2 regions of the Lactococcus sp. LG1267 genome follow, and region 1 is predicted to be linked to the other one. Evidence: predicted binding sites of a transcription regulator. Region 1 holds the regulator's gene; the other holds the start of a gene.
The links. Region 1 encodes CtsR, which represses protease genes until heat stress. Its sites were predicted from a motif close to TTGGTCAAAAAAGGTCAAANA; they were not measured.
Positions count from the first base shown of each region.

Region 1 (9,079 bases):
TGAGTAAGGGAATATCCATAATTATGGCCTTTTGAACCTTATCATCCTTCAAAAGTGCTTCACGTCTCTTATAGAGTTCTTGGCGAATAATATGATTTTGGAGCAATGCTAGTTTTTCTCGCGCTTCATCATTTGAGAAAATTAAGTCGCCCAACTTTCGCCGAACCAAAAGTCCTTTCTCATCAAAGTAGGCAGGGCCAAATTCTTGTAGAATCGCCTGATATAAGGAGCCACCTGGGGCTTGTAATTCACGAACCACTTGATCCGCATCAATGATCGGATAGCCCTGAGAACGCAAAAAATCAACCGCCGTTGATTTCCCAGAAGCTATTCCACCTGTCAAACCGATTACTTTCTTCATAGCTTTATTATAGCACAACTCATGATACGATATTCAGTAATTACGCCCCCATGAAGCAAAAACGATATTTTTCCAGTCCAGAAAGGGCTTCGGACTGTTGTAATTGTCCATTCACTACCTCTTCCACTGCAGAAAGTAAGTATTATCGTTAAAAAAAAACAGAATTTGCTTAATTTATATAAATAAGCAAAAAACAACCTTCCCAAAGGAGAGATTGTTTCTACATTTCAATAGATATTAAATGTTTGATGTGTGCATTACTTCATCATCATCTTGTGAAAGAACTTCGTGGAACACACGTTCAGTCAATTCTTGTTTTTGTTCTGGTGTGAGGTATTTCGTGTTTACACAGTAACCAGAGATACGTACGATAACGTCTTCGCCAGCCATAATTTTGCTGTAAACATCTTTAAGGTCCATAACGTTAAGGTTAACGTGTTGTCCACCTTGTCCGAAGTAACCGTCAAGGATTTGAACCAAGTTATCTACTTGTTCGTCACGTGTTTTACCAAGTGCACGTGGAGAAACTTGAGTTGTCAATGAGATACCGTCATTTGCATGAGCAAATTCAAGTTTCGCCAAAGAGTTCAAGTTTTGGAGCCATCCACCGCGCGCTTTGTTTGATGGGTTAGCACCTGGTGAGAAGAATTCTACTTTAGATTTGTTCACTGAACCATCTTCATTGAGGAATACACCTTTATGAACTGGTGAGTTACCTGTTTGTTTAGAGTAAGCCACGTTTGAAGTGATTGTCAAGAGTGAAACTGTAGCTTCAGCATTTTTGTAAAGTTTGTGTGAAGCTAGTTTTTCGTAGTACATCTTCATCAAAAGTTTAGCGATATCGTCTACACGGTCATCATCTTCACCGTAACGTGGGAAGTCGCCTTCAACTTCGTAGTCATAGATGTAGCCGTTTTCATCACGAATAGTTTTAACTTTCGCATATTTGATTGCTGAAAGTGAGTCAACTGTATTGGCGAAACCACAGATACCGAAGCCCATGTTCGCACGAACACGTGTTGGCAAGAAGGCCATTTGTACAGCTTCATAGTTGTATTTATCAGTCATATAGTGGATGATGTTCATTGCATCCACATAAGTATCAGTCAACCAAGTCAATGATTTGTCAAAGTTTTCCATAACTGTATCATAGTCAAGAATTTCGTCAGTTACAGGTTCGATGTCGAACACTTTGTAGTCTTTATGAACATCGTCATATCCACCGTTCAAACCAGTAAGCATCGCTTTCAGAACGTTAACACGCGCTCCGAAGTATTGGAGGTTGTGACGTTCGTTTTCATTTTCTGGGTCAAGTGGTGATACACAACATGAGATACAAGACATTTCGCCGTAGCCTTCTTTAGCCATTGTTTCTACACCTTCATATTGAATAGAAGAGTGTTTATGAGACATTGACATTGCATAACGTTTGAAGGCATGCGGTAATTTATCAGACCAAAGTACTGTCAAGTTTGGTTCTGGAGCGTTACCGATTGTATCCAATGTGTTAAGGAAACGGTAGTCCATTTTTGTAACACGGTGACGACCGTCATTACCCATACCTGCCATTGATGTTGTGATGAATGTTGGGTCACCAGAGTAAAGTTCATCATAAGCAGCAGCACGCGCGAATTTCATTGTACGAAGTTTCAATACGAAATCATCAACGAATTCTTGAATTTCTTGTTCAGTGAAAGTACCACGTTCAAGGTCACGTTCAGCAAAGATATCAAGAACGATTGGCACACGTCCAAGTGATGTAGCCGCACCATTGATAACACGACATACAGCCATGTAAGCAATGTTGATCCATTGGATAGCTTCTTTAGTGTTCAGGGCTGGGCGACGAACGTCAAGTCCATAAAGATCACCAAATTTAGCAACTTGATCAAGTGCTTGGTATTGCATGTTGATTTCTTCTTTAAGACGGATAGTTTCTTCTGTAATTTCAGTGATTGCATCCCATTCGCGTGCTTTTTCTTTCATCAAGTAGTCTGCACCGTAAAGTGCAAGACGTGCGTAAACACCGATGATACGTCCACGTGAATAAGCATCTGGCAAACCAGTTACTGTGTGTGCGTGACGTGCTTTACGGATAGCTGATGTATAGGCACGGAAGATACCATCATTTACAGAAGTCATTGTTGTATCCAACACTTCGTGCAATTCAGGATCAACGCTGAGTCCGTGTTCTGTCAAGATTTTTTCTGCTACACGAAGACCACCTTTTGGCATGAAGTTCAAACGGAAAAGTTCGCTGTTTTGCATACCGTAGATTAATTCGAGATCTTTGTTTTCAGGATCGATGTAACCAGCAGGAATTTTGTGAATAGAAGTCACACGATCAGTATCGAATGGGAATCCTACTTCTTCATAGTGCGCTTTTGTTGTTTCGATAATATCTTTTACTTTAAGCGTACGTTCTGTTGGTCCTTCGAGGAAACTTTCGTCTCCATCATAAGGTTTGTAGTTGGCTTGAACAAAGCGCGTAACGCTTGCTTTATCTTGCCAGTCTGATCCTTTGAAACCTTCCCAGGCTTGCTCAAAGATTTCTTTAGTTTCTGTTTTCATGTAGAAAATCTCCTTTGGTCTTTCTGTTTCAGATTACGCTTTTATTATATCATACAGTTTACTAATTTCAAGGGATATATGGGAATGTTTGCACTTTCTTTACTAGTACAGTTTGAATTTTAAGTTAAACTGTTATATTTACGGTAAACGATTACAGATGCAAAATGTCACAGAAGTACAGAGATAACAAAAAAAGCCAAGCTTTTTTGCTTGACTTTTTTCTTGATACAGTTTCTGTACTTAAATCTTATTTGGTTTCGATTAAACCAATGTTGCCATCTTCACGGCGGTAAACGACATTAGTACTGTCTGTATCTGCATCTGTAAAGATATAGAAATCATGTCCTAACATGTCCATTTGAAGGACTGCTTCTTCAGCATCCATTGGTTTCAAGGAAACATGTTTTGTACGAACAATCTTTACTTGATCTTCATTTACTTCTTCAGCTTCATCAAGTGGTGCAAACTCGTCTCCGAAAGCTTGTCCGGTAGGAACATTAATCTTAGATTTACGGTTTACACGTGTTTTATACTTGCGAATTTGACGTTCTAGTTTTTCTTCAACAAAGTCAATAGCTGCATACATGTCAGCTGCTGTATCTTCTGCACGCAAAGTTACATTTTTAGCAGGAACTGTAACTTCTGCTTTGTAACGTTTGTCGGAGTAAACTTTAAGATTTACATAGGCTGTTACTTCATGACCATCGTTAAAGTATTTTTCAAGTTTTCCAACCTTATCTTCAACATATGAGCGGATTGAATCTGTTAACTCAAAATTTTCACCACGGATATTATATTTGATCATAGAGTCTACCTTAACGGCTCTTGTATTGAACCTTCACTGTTTTGCAGGCGCTGGACAGTCAAGTTTTAAGAACCGTCCTTTCTTTATTTCTAATTTAATTATAATATATAATCGCTTACAAGTCAATCAATAACACTTATTCTAATCTTTTTATTAGAAGAACCAATCGAAATCGTATCCCCTGGATGAATTTCGCCGGCAAGCAATTGTTCACTGAGCGTGTCTTCAACCTCACGTTGCAGAGCTTTACGCAATGGGCGGGCACCGTATTCAGGATCAAATCCTTTATCAGCAATAACTTTCAAAGCAGCAGGTGTAAATTTTACTTTGATATTTTGATCTTTCAAACGCGATACAAGAGATTTACTCATGATTTTCACGACTTGTTCAATCTCTTTTTCTGTCAGTGAATGGAAAACGATAGTTTCATCGATACGATTGAGAAATTCTGGACGGTACTGTTTCTTCAGCTCTTCCATGATTCTTGCTTTCATAGCTGGATAATCCGTTGAAATTGATTTAGCCCCAAAACCAACCGTTTTATCATCACGAATAGCCGTTGCACCCAAGTTAGATGTCATAATGATGATCGTATTTCTGAAATCAACTTTACGTCCTTTGGTATCTGTAACGAAACCATCATCCAAAATTTGTAACATGATATTGAAAATATCAGGGTGGGCCTTTTCGACTTCATCAAGGAGAATAACAGAATAAGGCTTATTACGGACTTGCTCTGTCAATTGCCCACCTTCATCGTAACCTACATATCCAGGAGGTGCTCCGATAAGACGCGATGTCGAGAATTTTTCCATAAATTCACTCATGTCTACACGAATCATATTTTCTTCACTGCCAAAAACACTTTCCGCTAAAGCCTTAGCAAGCTCTGTCTTCCCAACTCCTGTCGGACCAAGGAACATAAATGAGCCCAAAGGACGTCTCGTATCGGCAATCCCTGAACGTGCACGTCTAATGGCACGAGAAACAGCAGAAATCGCTTCTTCCTGTCCAACCACACGTTTATGTAACTCTTTTTCTAAGTTAATCAGACGTTCACTTTCTGTCTTCGTCATCTGTTGGAGTGGGATTCCTGTAAGGTTAGAAACGACAGCATAAACATCGCTTTCCTCCACCAAAGGATTATCATTTTCCGATACTGTAAAATTATCAATCTTGTGCGTTAATTTTTCAATATCTTTTTCAATCCCTTGCGCTTCAACAATATCAAGAGCAACAACTGCTTTTTGTAATCTCAGTTCTTCCGCTTTTAATTCTGCTTTTAACTCGTCTAACTTGGTATAATTTGTTTTACTCGTGATTTTAACTTTGGCTGCTGCTTCATCAAGAAGATCAATAGCTTTGTCTGGGAGACGACGACTAGGCATATAGCGATTACTCAAGCTGACAGCACGCTCCAAAGCCCCTTCTTCAAATTTGACTGTATGGTAAGCCTCAAATTTTTCTTTCAAGCCTTGTAAAATCGCAACCGTTTCCTCTTCTGAGGGTTCTTCGACATTGACACGGGCAAAACGGCGTTCTAGGGCTTCATCTTTTTCAATATATTTTTGATATTCTTGATAAGTGGTAGCACCAATGAGTTGGAACTCGCCCCGTGCTAATGCTGGTTTTAAAATGTTTGAGGCATCGTTGACCGAGTCCATGCCGCCACCAGCACCAATAATGGTATGGAGTTCATCGATAAAGACGATAACATCTTTATCATGTGTCACTTCATCAACAATAGCCGTCAAACGATCTTCAAATTCACCACGGAATTTTGTCCCCGCTACGACCATCGCCATATTTAAAGCCATAATGCGGCTGCCGCGTAAACCTACAGGAACATTTCCTGCAGCCACACGTGTCGCAAAACCTTCAATAATCGCTGACTTACCAACACCTGGCTCACCAACAAGAACGGGATTATTTTTTGTTCGACGGCTCAAAATGTGGATAAGACGTTCAACTTCACGCTCTCTTCCAATCATGGGATCAAGCTTGCCTTCACGGGCTGCTTTTGTCAAATCTGTTGATACCGTGTCTAAAGTAGGCGTTGTCGTTGTTTCGGACACTTTCCCCGACAGGTTTCTTTTCGAAGCTGGTGTCACCGCTTTACGGCGCTCTGGTACACGTAGATATGCTTTTTGCTCTAGCTTTTTGCGGAGGTTAACGATATTGATGTCTTGCTCACGTAAAAGTTGTCCTGCAAAGCTGGCTTCATTTGCCAACAGCATATATAAGAGATGCTCGGTCCCGATGCGGTTTTTATCATTATTTTGAGCCAGTGCTCGTGCTTGCTCAATAATCGTTTCCACTCTTGGACTAAGCTTTATTTCTGATTTTTTTGTCTTCACTTGACTTGAAAAATCTTCGATGTCGATTAACATTTCTTCCAAATCAATCTTTTCTGAATTAAGTAGCGTAAATGCCAATGAAGCCGGGACCTCAGCCAAGGCAGCCAATAAGTGCGAGCTTTCAACCCAAGCGTAGTTAAACTTGTGCGCATAGTCGACAGACTTCTCAAGCACTTTTATGACTTGTGGTGTAAAGTCCTTTTCATTAAATTTCATCATCACGATCCAATCTCTGTAGTATTTTTATCATCATTTGTGCTCGACAACTGTTAGAAATATCACTATCAGCTAAAAGCAAAAGGAGAAGATTTCCTTCTCGTTCAGTCAAAATGTTTTCATCAAATAAAAGTTGCAAGACATCTTGTGCCATACTTTCGGTCAAGTTGGCAGGCAACTTCTGTGCTAAATCAAGCAAGAATTCATGCTTTGCCGAATAATGGTATTTGAATATTTTAATATAGCCGCCACCACCACGCTTTGACTCAACATCAAAGCCTTTAGATGGGGTGAAACGGGTTTTAATCACATAGTTAATTTGCGAAGGAACCACGTCAAATTGACTGGCTAAATCTGCACGTTTAATCTCAATCTCACGTGCCTCTTCTAGCAGTTTTCGCAAATAAGCTTCGATAATATCTGAAGTATTTTGGACAGACATAGAACCTCCAATCTTTGACCTTTATTGACTATTATATCGAAAATTTTAATTTTTTACCAAAAATAGTGGCTGAAACGTCTCTAAAATAAAAAAATCCGCTAAAAGCAGATTTTTTTATTTTATTTTACATCAACAATCTTAACTTCGATTTCACCCATAGGCAACGGAATTTTCACAACATCGCCAACTTTACGGCCAATCAAGGCTTGAGCGATTGGAGATTCATTTGAAATTTTGCCTGAAAATGGATCAGCTTCAGCAGTACCGACGATTTCGTACTCTTCTTCTTCGTCATCTCCAACTTCTTGGAAAACAACTGATTTACCAAGAGCAACTTCATTTTTGTCAATATTAGCATTGTCTACGATTTCAGCATAACGAATCATTGTTTCCACAGTTGAGATACGACCTTCAATAAAGGCTTGTTCATCTTTTGCTGCTTCGTATTCTGAGTTTTCTGAAAGGTCACCGTAGCTACGTGCAATTTTGATGCGTTCAATAACTTCAGGGCGTTTAACCAATTTAAGGTTATCTAATTCTTGTTCTAATTTTTCCAGACCTTCTTTGGTCATGGGGAAAGTTTTTTCTACCATTTTTTATCCTTTTTAAATTTCTAATTAATTACCCGACGCAATCGCATCATTGACATACTTTTGAACATTGATGTTTTGTTCTTCAAGTGTTTGCGCAAAGTAAATCTTACCTTCAACGTCTGCTACGAAATAAAGATAATCATTCGCAGTCGGGTTAAGCACTGCTTTGATTGACGACAAGCTTGGACTCACGATTGGTCCAGGACCAAAACCTGGGTACAAATAAGTATTGAAAGGTGAGTCTAATTGTGTATTAATTGCAGCTTGCTGATCAAGCGACGTATCCTTACCTAGCTTACCTTCAGCATAAAAGATTCCTGTATTAGAATCCATCGTCATCCCTAAATCTTTACGGTTAAAGAAGACCTGTGCAACGTTACGGCGATCATCATCGCTATTCGCTTCTTTTTCGACAATGGCAGCCAAACTCAAGGTTTCATTGACCGTAAGTCCGTTCGCTTGTATTTGTTCATACAAAGGTTCCAGCTGTGTATTAGTTGTTGAAAGCATGGTCTCAATTAAGCTTTCAACAGTTGTCTTTTTCGTATACTCATAAGTTGCTGGGAAGAGGTAACCTTCAAGTTGATACTTCACACCACTGTCTTTACTTGGTAAGCTTGCAAGAAGTTTTGGAAACTTCTCTTTCATTTTTTCGATGAACGCTTGATCCTGTACAGTCTTCATAAACTCATCTTTAGTAAAAGGTGTTTTTTCATCTTTATCCGCAGAATTCACTGTAACAGCTTGAGCAATTTGTTCCAATGTATAACCTTCAGGAATCAAAATTTTGCCCAGAGTTGGTTCCACAGGATGTTCGGTTCCTCCTTGCTCCAAAAGACTTGCAATATCCGACAAGTTCATGCTAGGCGCCAAGTTGTAGTAGCCGCTCTTAAAGCCACTGAAATTTTTAAATTTAGTATAGTATTGGAAAACCATACCATTTTTGATAATACCTTCTCGTTGTAAGATATCTCCGATTTGTTTACTGCTTGCTCCCGCTGGAATGTTAATGGCGCGTTTGGTTGTATTTGCAGTATTGAGCGGTTGTACACCTTCTTTGATGAAATTATAACCGTAAAAACCAGTCCCTGCCGCAGCCAGAATTAAAACAGCTACGATAACAGCAATAATCTTTCCAGAAGAAACTTTCTTCTTCGATTTTTTCGCTTTCGACTTGGGCTGCATTTCTTCAGCTTCCGCATCCGATTTTACTGCTGCACGACGACTTCTTTGTCTGTGAGTCGTCTCTTCGCCAAGAGGCTCTGCAGCATCACTTGCTTGTGCTTCAGGTTGCTCATATTCATCAACAACTTCTTTATCAGACTCTTTTGTCTTGCGTCTAAGTCGTGAATAACTTTGTCCTTGGCTCGCTTGGAGCATTTGCTCGCGAACACTTGCAAAGTCTGGACGTTCTTCATGTGCTGATGCTTCTGTTTTCACTTGATCAGAAACAGCTTTTTCAGGAAATTCTACATCTTCGGAAATTTTAGCTTGTCCCTCTACTTCTGGATTTTCCAGTTCTTCTGTCAACTTAAATGGAGTTGGACGTTGAATATCCGAAAAATCAGCACGTTCTCGCCGAGTATGTCTACTCGGGGTTGAAGAAAGTTCTTTGTTGGATTCACGGGCATAGTTTTCAAAAGTCCCATCCGTGTTGGCTCGATTTCCTTCTTCAAGTTCACGCAAGATTTTATCTTTGAAACTTTCTCTCGAAAACTTCTCCGTATCTTTTTC
Region 1 covers NZ_CP071295.1:818,868-827,946, reverse strand. The annotation lists gene coaE (dephospho-CoA kinase) at 1-361, opposite strand, end outside; gene pflB (formate C-acetyltransferase) at 599-2,932, opposite strand; gene hpf (ribosome hibernation-promoting factor, HPF/YfiA family) at 3,180-3,737, opposite strand; gene J0J33_RS04125 (ATP-dependent Clp protease ATP-binding subunit) at 3,860-6,310, opposite strand; gene J0J33_RS04120 (CtsR family transcriptional regulator) at 6,300-6,752, opposite strand; gene greA (transcription elongation factor GreA) at 6,872-7,345, opposite strand; gene mltG (endolytic transglycosylase MltG) at 7,370-9,079, opposite strand, start outside.

Region 2 (9,079 bases), 640 kb from region 1:
AGATTATACGGAACAGAGTATCCCTGAAAAAGACGTAAAGGTAAACCTCCGAGAAAATTCTAATGTATCGACAGGTGGAGACTCTATCGATGTCACGGATGAGATGCCTGAAATCTATAAGAACATTGCTGAAAAAGCTGCTGAAGCTTTGCAAGTCAAGATTACTGGAGTGGATATATTGATTGAAAATCTCAATGATAGCTTGGGTGAAAAGTACAGCATTATTGAAGCTAACTTTAATCCTGCTATGCTTTTCCATCTCTATCCGTTGAAAGGGAAAGGTCGTCGGGTAACTATGGATGTTTTGCAATTCCTCTTTCCGGAAATTTTTGCCTAATAAATAAAATTCCTCTACCTATGAGGGATTTTATTTATTGTACGGTATTTATGAACATTTGATATGAAAAAATTGATAATAAATTTATACTTTTTTATTTTTGTGCAGAATATGATAGAATAGACTTAACAAATAGAATAGGATAAAAAGGCGGTTTCAAATTTTTGAATCTGTCTTTTTATCGGGTATTGGGGTATAGTTATGAAAAACAAACAATGGATGATTAACCTAGCAATTTCAAACTTATTGCTTGTGTTCTTAGGTGTAGGTCTCGTTATTCCTGTTTTGCCACAACTGAAAGAGCAAATGCATTTTTCAGGAACAACAATGGGAATGATGATTTCGATTTTTGCTATTGCCCAATTGATTGCTTCTCCGATCGCTGGGCATTTATCGGATAAGGTTGGACGAAAAAAGCTCATTGCTTTGGGTATGATTATTTTCGCCTTTTCTGAACTTTTATTTGGTTTAGCACAAGTTAAAGCTCTTTTTTACGTGTCTCGCGCTTTGGGAGGCATTGCAGCAGCTTTATTGATGCCTTCTGTTACAGCATATGTAGCAGATTTGACAACATTAGGCGAACGTGCCAAAGCCATGGGTAAAGTTTCAGCAGCAATCAGTGGAGGTTTTATCATTGGTCCTGGTGTCGGAGGATTTTTAGCGACTTTTGGTATAAGGGTTCCTTTTTTTGTGGCTGCACTATTAGCCTTTATCGGATTTATTTTGAGTATGACTGTGTTAAAAGAGCCAGAAAAAACAATGGATATTAATCCTGACACACCAAAAGCATCTTTCTTGGATATCCTCAAAAATCCAATGTTCACATCGCTTTTTGTCGTTATTTTAATTTCTTCGTTTGGTCTGCAAGCCTTCGAATCAATTTATAGCATCATGGCGACAATCAATTTTGGCTTTACTACAAGTGAAATTGCTTTAGTAATTACAGTAAGTGGTATTATCGCCCTTTTCTTCCAACTCTTCCTGTTCGACTGGATTGTTGGAAAGATTGGTGAAATGCATTTGATTCATTTGACCTTCTTTGCAAGTGCGCTCTTTATTGCTATTATTGCTTTCACAGGTAATCGCATCACTGTTGCTATTTCTACATTTGTTGTCTTCCTCGCCTTTGATTTATTTAGACCGGCAGTAACAACTTACTTGTCAAAACACGCAGGAGACCAACAAGGAGCAATCAATGGATTGAATTCAACCTTTACAAGTTTTGGCAATATTTTAGGTCCATTGGCTGCAGGAGTAATGTTTGATATCAATCATTTCTTCCCTTACTATATCTCGGCGATTATCTTGTTTGGTACCGGTGTATTGTCAATGCTTATGAACCGTAAATCGAAAAAATGAAAAATTAAAAAAGAGTTCTTTAAGAAGAACCCTTTTTTATTTGGCATTCGCAAAGATTACCAAGTAAAGTAGCGAATCAATTTGAAAATACCTAAGATAAGAACAACAACACCAAGAAGTGTCCAAAGTGCCATTGCACCCCATAAAGGTGTGAGCAAGAGCATGAAGCCCGCAACGACACTGAGAAGTCCTGAAAGAATTGTCCAAGGTTTAGATGGAGAATATGGAACAAACCCAAAGGAAACAAAGCCTTCAGTAATCCATGTGAAACCAACTAAAATACCAATGATGATAAACAAGGTAGCTGTTGCAGCTGCCAAGTTAATTAAAGAGAAAATCCCCGCAACCAAGTAAACCGTACCTAAAAGAAGATGTCCAAAGCGTGACCACGGATTTTCATTCATCAAGGCAAAGATAGAAACAAGATAAGAAACTCCAATTAAAATGAAGGAAATCCCAATCAAAACAGTTCCAACTTGTGCTGTACGTCCTGGCCAAAATAAAATGAGTAATCCAATAAGTGTGGAAATAAGACCATTAATTCCGACGTTGTTACGTAATTTTTTCGAAAAGTTTTCAGAAAACATATTTATACCCCTTTCTTTTCTGATAATTTAATTATAACTTATTTTGGAGAGAAGTGCCCATAATATATTTGCCTAGTTATTATAATTGACATTCTGAAAAAGGACATTTATACTTAAGGTAAAATGAGAGTCGAAGGAGAAAAAAATGCAAATATCAAGTCGCTTTACGATTGCACTTCATATTTTTGCCTGTATCCATACCTTTGAGGGAGAACATAAGATTACTAGTGATTTTTTAGCTACAAGTATTAATGTAAATCCCGTGATTATTCGAAGAGTATTACAGCAACTGAAAGCTAACGAATTAGTGCATGTTGTGCGCGGGAGCGGTGGAGCTGCAATCGCTAAACCAATTGAAGACATTAGTTTATTCGATATTTATAGTGCGGTTGAAGTCATTAATAAAAATGGCTTATTCCATTTTCACGAACATCCCAGCCCTGACTGTTCTGTCGGGAAAAATATCCATCAAGTACTGGATGATAAACTTGATTTAATTCAAAAAGCGATGGAAGACCAAATGAAGGCGATGAGTTTACAAGAAGTAATTACTGATATTGATCATTATGTGGCGATAAATCCTTAAGAAACCAAATCGTTGACATTTAATAAAAGCTTATGTAGAATTAGTTGTAACAAAAAATATTACAACAAAAAAGACATGGAGGTCTAATATGAAATTAGCAGTAGTAGCAGCAAATGGCAAAGCCGGTCGTCTTATTGTACAAGAAGCGGTAGACAGAGGCTTGGATGTAACAGCAATTGTTCGGGGCGAAAACAAAACAGTAGCTCCGTCTTCTATCGAGAAAGATTTGTTTGATTTAACTAAAGAAGACATCAAGGATTTTGATGTTATTATTGATGCTTTTGGAACATGGGCAGAAGATAGCTTGGAGCAACATACTACTTCAATCCAACATCTTGCTGATCTTGTTGAAGGTACGGACAAGCGCTTGTTGATTGTTGGTGGTGCCGGAAGTCTTTACCTTAATCCAGAACATGATTTAGCACTTTATCAATCAGAAGGTTTCCCAGACGCTTTCAAACCTTTGGCAACAGCTATGTCTGATTCATTAACTGCGTTGAGAAAACGTCAGGATGTGAAATGGACTTATGTAAGCCCTGCTGCAGATTTCCAAGCAGATGGTGAAAAAACTGGAGATTATGTTGTTGCGGGAGAAGAGTTTACGGTTAATGACAAAGGCGAAAGTGTGATTAGTTATGCAGACTATGCGAAAGCGATGATTAATATTGCACTGGAAGGAAATTATGTCGGACAACGTATCAGCGTTTTTCAAAAATAGTAAAAATAAGAGGGATTTTCTTGAGAAAATCTCTCTTATTTTTATATGTAAATTTATGAGCAAATAGTTTGACCTTTACTGACTAAAAGAGTATAATTAAGAGGTAGTAAGAAAAATGAGAAAAATACTACATTACTATGAAATGAATCGAGGTGCATTATGGACATCGAAAAAATGACAACAAGTATGCAAAAATCGCTTTATGAAGCGCAACAAATTGCGCAGACTCGCCATCATCAAGCGATTGAAATTCCACATTTATGGCGAATATTTGTGCAACCGAACAGTTTTGCCTTTAATTTTTACAAAGATTCAGAAATTAACATTGAAGAATTTACAAGAATTATTGAAAAAGAAATAGACAAGATTTCTTCTGTTGAAGGTAGCAATATTACCTATGGTCAAAATATTAGCGCAGATCTCTTTAATCTGTTCAATGCAGCAGATAAGATTGCCAAAGATATGGGTGATGAATATCTCTCAACTGAAATTGTACTCTTGGCCCTTTTTGAGTTAAAGAAAAATCCTTTAACAGAATATCTGGTTAGCCATGGAATGAATAAAGAAAAAACGAAATTAGCAATTGAAAACCTACGAGGAGGTGATAAAGTGACAAACCAAAATGCTGAAGATACATATAAAGCACTTGAAAAATACGGCGTCGACCTTGTTGCTCAAGTGAAATCAGGAAAACAAGATCCTGTAATCGGACGTGATGAAGAAATTCGTGATATTATTCGTGTCTTATCACGTAAAACAAAAAATAACCCGGTTCTAATTGGTGAACCTGGTGTAGGTAAAACAGCCATTGTTGAAGGACTTGCGCAACGTATTGTCCGTAAAGATGTACCTGAAAATCTAAAAGATAAAACAGTATTCTCTTTGGATATGGGGGCACTTATTGCAGGTGCTAAATATCGTGGTGAGTTTGAAGAACGTCTGAAAGCAGTACTGAATGAAGTTAAAAAGTCTGACGGACAAATTATTCTCTTTATTGATGAGTTACACACGATCGTCGGTGCTGGTAAGACTGAAGGTTCAATGGATGCTGGTAATCTTTTGAAACCGATGCTTGCACGTGGTGAATTGCATTTAATTGGTGCAACAACTTTGGACGAGTACCGTAAATATATGGAAACAGACAAAGCTTTGGAACGTCGTTTCCAAAAAGTTCTAGTTACTGAACCAACAGTTGAAGATACTATTTCCATTCTGCGTGGTTTGAAAGAACGTTTTGAAATTCACCACGGTGTAACAATCCACGATAACGCATTGGTTGCAGCAGCAACACTTTCTGATCGTTATATTACAGACCGTTTCTTGCCAGATAAAGCGATTGACTTAGTCGATGAAGCCAGCGCAACAATTCGTGTTGAAATGAATTCTCTGCCAACAGAACTCGACCAAGCAAACCGCCGCTTGATGCAGTTGGAAATTGAAGAAGCAGCGCTCAAAAAAGAACGTGATGATGCTTCGAAGAAACGTTTAAATATCATTCGTGAAGAAATTGCAGAACTTCGTGAAGAAAACAATCAACTTAAAGCCCAATGGGAAGCTGAAAAGAAAGAAGTGGGCAATATTTCTGATAAACGGAATGAACTGGAACGTGCACGCCATGAATTAGAAGAAGCACAAAATGAAGGTGACTTTGAAAAAGCAGCGGCCTTACGTTACGGTAAAATTCCAGAAATTGAACAATCACTGAAAGAGCTTGAAAGCAAAGCAAAATCAGATGATCTCAGTCTTGTTCAAGAATCTGTCACTGAAGAACAAATTGCGGAAGTTGTAGGCCGTATGACAGGTATTCCTGTGACAAAACTGGTGGAAGGTGAACGTGAAAAACTCCTTCATTTACCAGAAACTCTTCATCAACGTGTAGTAGGGCAAGATGAGGCAGTTGAAGCTGTGTCTGATGCTATTATTCGTGCTCGAGCAGGAATTCAAGACCCTAATCGTCCTTTAGGTTCCTTCCTTTTCTTAGGACCTACAGGTGTTGGTAAGACAGAGTTAGCTAAAGCCTTGGCCGAAAATTTATTTGACTCCGAAGAACACATGGTTCGTATTGACATGAGTGAATATATGGAAAAACACAGTGTATCCCGTCTTGTCGGAGCTCCTCCAGGATATGTTGGTTATGATGAAGGTGGTCAACTGACTGAAGCTGTGCGCCGTAACCCATATACAATTATTTTGTTGGACGAAATTGAAAAAGCACATCCAGATGTCTTCAATATCTTGTTGCAAGTCTTGGATGATGGTCGTTTGACGGATTCAAAAGGCGTTTTGGTCGACTTCAAGAATACTGTTTTGATTATGACATCAAATGTCGGATCACAATATTTGCTAGACAATGTTGATGATCAAGGTGAAATATCTGAAGAAACAACTGAAGAAGTGATGAAACAATTGCGGATGCACTTCAAACCAGAATTCCTTAACCGTATTGATGATACTATTCTCTTCAAACCATTGTCATTGAATAATATTAAAAATATTATTGTGAAGATGACCGGTCAATTGACACAACGTCTTGAAGAAATGTCTGTTGAACTAGAACTTAGTGAAGAAGTCAAAGCATGGATTGCAGAAAATGCTTATGAACCAGCTTATGGTGCACGTCCATTAAAACGTTACTTGACAAAAGTTATTGAAAATCCACTTGCTAAATTAATTATTGCAGGTAAAATTCCACCAAAAACTAAAGTTCTTGTTAAACTTGTCGACAATAAAATTGACTTTGATATCTTACCCATCGAAGAATAATTGAAGAAAAAGAGAAAAGCCCGGGTTATCTCGGGCTTTTTGTATATAAAAATAGTGTTTTGTCGAAATTTACAGATAATTCTTGACAACTTATAGCTTTTAGATGTAAAATATAAACACGATATATAGGAGGAGTCAATCATGGAAAAAACTTTCTTTATTATTAAACCTGACGGCGTTCAACGTGGTCTTGTAGGTGAAATATTGAAACGAATCGAGCAGCGTGGTTTTCAGCTAGAAAAACTAGAGCGACGTTCTGCTCCAAATGGAGACTTGATTGACAAGCATTACGAAGCATTAGTTGATAAAGATTTTTATCCAAATATTCGTAGTTATATGACTTCTGGACCAGTAGTTGTTGGTGTGATATCTGGTGTAGAAGCTATTTCTTGCTGGCGCACAATGATGGGGACAACTAATCCTAGTCAAGCTCAACCAGGGACTATTCGTGGAGATTTTGCTCAATCACCTGAAAAAGGTAAAGCCATTAAAAATATTGTCCATGGATCAGACTCACCGGAATCTGCAGAGCGAGAAATAGCACTCTGGTTTTCATAAACAGAAATAAAGTCAAGGATAAAGGCTTTCCATGGAAGTTTGAGCGACAAAGCTCCAAACATTAAAGGAAAGTCTTTTTTTGTTTGCTATTTTATTCAAGGAGAAGAATATGAAAGAATTTTGGGGACTTCATCCGACCATTAAAATTAGGTTAGTGATGAATTTTTTAGGAGCACTATGCTTTAGTACAGTTGGTGGCTCCATGACAATTTACTATAATAAATATATGGGTGCTGGTATCACAGGACTCTTGCTTATTGTGAGCTCTATTATGGTTTTTTTGGTTGGCCTTTATGCGGGACATTTGACAGATTTAAAAGGTCGTCGGCCTGTCATGCTTTTTTCAACTGCAGTAACTGCAGTTGGAGCAGCACTGGCAACTTTTTCTAACTCGGGATTTTACTTCAACCCTTGGACAACTTTTTTCGGATTTTTAATCGTGAATTTTGGTTTTGGGTTTTTTAATACAGCCAGCCAAGCGATGATTGTTGATTTAACAACAAGTGAAAACCGGAGAACAGTCTACAGTATTCAATACTGGATTATCAATTTTGCTATTATGATTGGTTCGGGACTTTCTGGTTGGTTTTTCCGTGATTATTTGGTCTGGCTTTTGCTGGTGATCACTATTGAAGAAATTTTGAGTTTTGTCGTTGTCTTGTTTTGGATTGATGAGTCTTTTGACCCGCATCAAGAACATCAAAAGAAAGCACCAAATATTATAAAAGCTTATTTCTTTGTGGCTAAAGACAGCATCTTTATGTCTTATTTATTTGCTTCGGTTTTTATTGCGATGATTTTTAATCAAATTGATTACTATTTGCCAGTACATCTAAGTGACAGTTTCTCAACAACACGAATTTTAGGGTTGGAACTTTATGGTCAACGGATGTTGACACTTTTCCTATTGATCAATACCTTGATTATCGTACTCTTTATGAGTAAAATGAATCAACTTACTAAAAATTGGTCGCGGAGCACAGGGATTACATTAGGAATTTTTCTCCAAGGTTTAGGTTTTATTATTGCCTTTTTAGGTCATAATTTAAGCTGGGAAGTTACAGCAGCAGTAGTTGCTACTTTGGGCGAAATGATTCTTGTACCTTTCTCTCAAGCTTTGAGAGCCGACCTGATGGAAGGTGATCATGTTGGGACTTATACGGGCGCCTTTTCAGTGACTCAGCCAGTCGCTTCCGTACTCTCAGGTGTTTTGGTTTCGCTGTCAGCACTCTATGGGAATATTGGCATGGCTATATTTATGGGAATAATTATCCTTTTAAGTATCCTTCCCTCACTGCGGGCTATTCGAATGCATGAAGCCTCATAGAATTTTAAAAAGGTCCATGATATAATAAAAAACAAAGGAGTAAAAATAATGTCAGAAGGAATTATTGCTCAAAAAATTGTTTCTACCCATGTAAACGTATAAATAAAATTTACATGGGAGAATAACAAATGAAAGAAAACAAATATAATAATCAAGAATTTTTTTCAAAATATGCTCAAATGGAGCGTTCAAAATCAGGGTTAGAAGCTGCCGGAGAATGGTCAGAGCTACGAAATATTTTACCTGATTTTCACAACAAAAAAGTTTTGGACCTTGGCTGTGGATATGGTTGGCACTGCAAATATGCTGTTGAAAATGGAGCATCTTATGTCTTAGGCACAGATATTTCGAGTAAAATGCTGGAAAGAGCGACAAGTAAAAACTCAGATGAGAAAATAACTTATCAATGTATCGCTATGGAGGACTTATGTCTTGAACTGGATTCTTTTGATGTGGTTCTGAGCTCATTAGCCTTACATTACATTGAAGATTTGCCCATGCTTTTTTCCAACATATACATGTGCTTAACTACGGGCGGTCAGTTTGTGTTTTCGGTAGAACATCCTCTTTTTACTGCATCTGGCCTGCAAGATTGGATTTATGATGCAAAAGGAAAAAAAGAGTACTTTCCTGTAGACAATTATTTCTACGAGGGAAAACGTAAGGTGTCCTTCTTAGGAGAAGAAGTAACTAAATATCATCGAACTTTAACCACATATCTCAACACATTGCTACAACTTGGCTTTGAACTTCAACATGTGATTGAACCTCAGCCACCTGAACAAATGCTTGTATTTGAAGAAATGCATGATGAGCTGAGACGCCCGATGATGTTGATTGTTTC
Region 2 covers NZ_CP071295.1:1,462,150-1,471,228, forward strand. The annotation lists gene gshAB (bifunctional glutamate--cysteine ligase GshA/glutathione synthetase GshB) at 1-337, shown strand, start outside; gene J0J33_RS07180 (MFS transporter) at 539-1,696, shown strand; gene J0J33_RS07185 (HdeD family acid-resistance protein) at 1,753-2,283, opposite strand; gene J0J33_RS07190 (Rrf2 family transcriptional regulator) at 2,429-2,869, shown strand; gene J0J33_RS07195 (SDR family oxidoreductase) at 2,958-3,587, shown strand; gene clpB (ATP-dependent chaperone ClpB) at 3,747-6,350, shown strand; gene ndk (nucleoside-diphosphate kinase) at 6,492-6,908, shown strand; gene J0J33_RS07210 (MFS transporter) at 7,018-8,235, shown strand; gene J0J33_RS07215 (bifunctional 2-polyprenyl-6-hydroxyphenol methylase/3-demethylubiquinol 3-O-methyltransferase UbiG) at 8,364-9,079, shown strand, end outside.
Region 2: clpB (ATP-dependent chaperone ClpB) is a predicted target of CtsR. The motif match lies at 3,653-3,673, and genes of this name have one in related genera.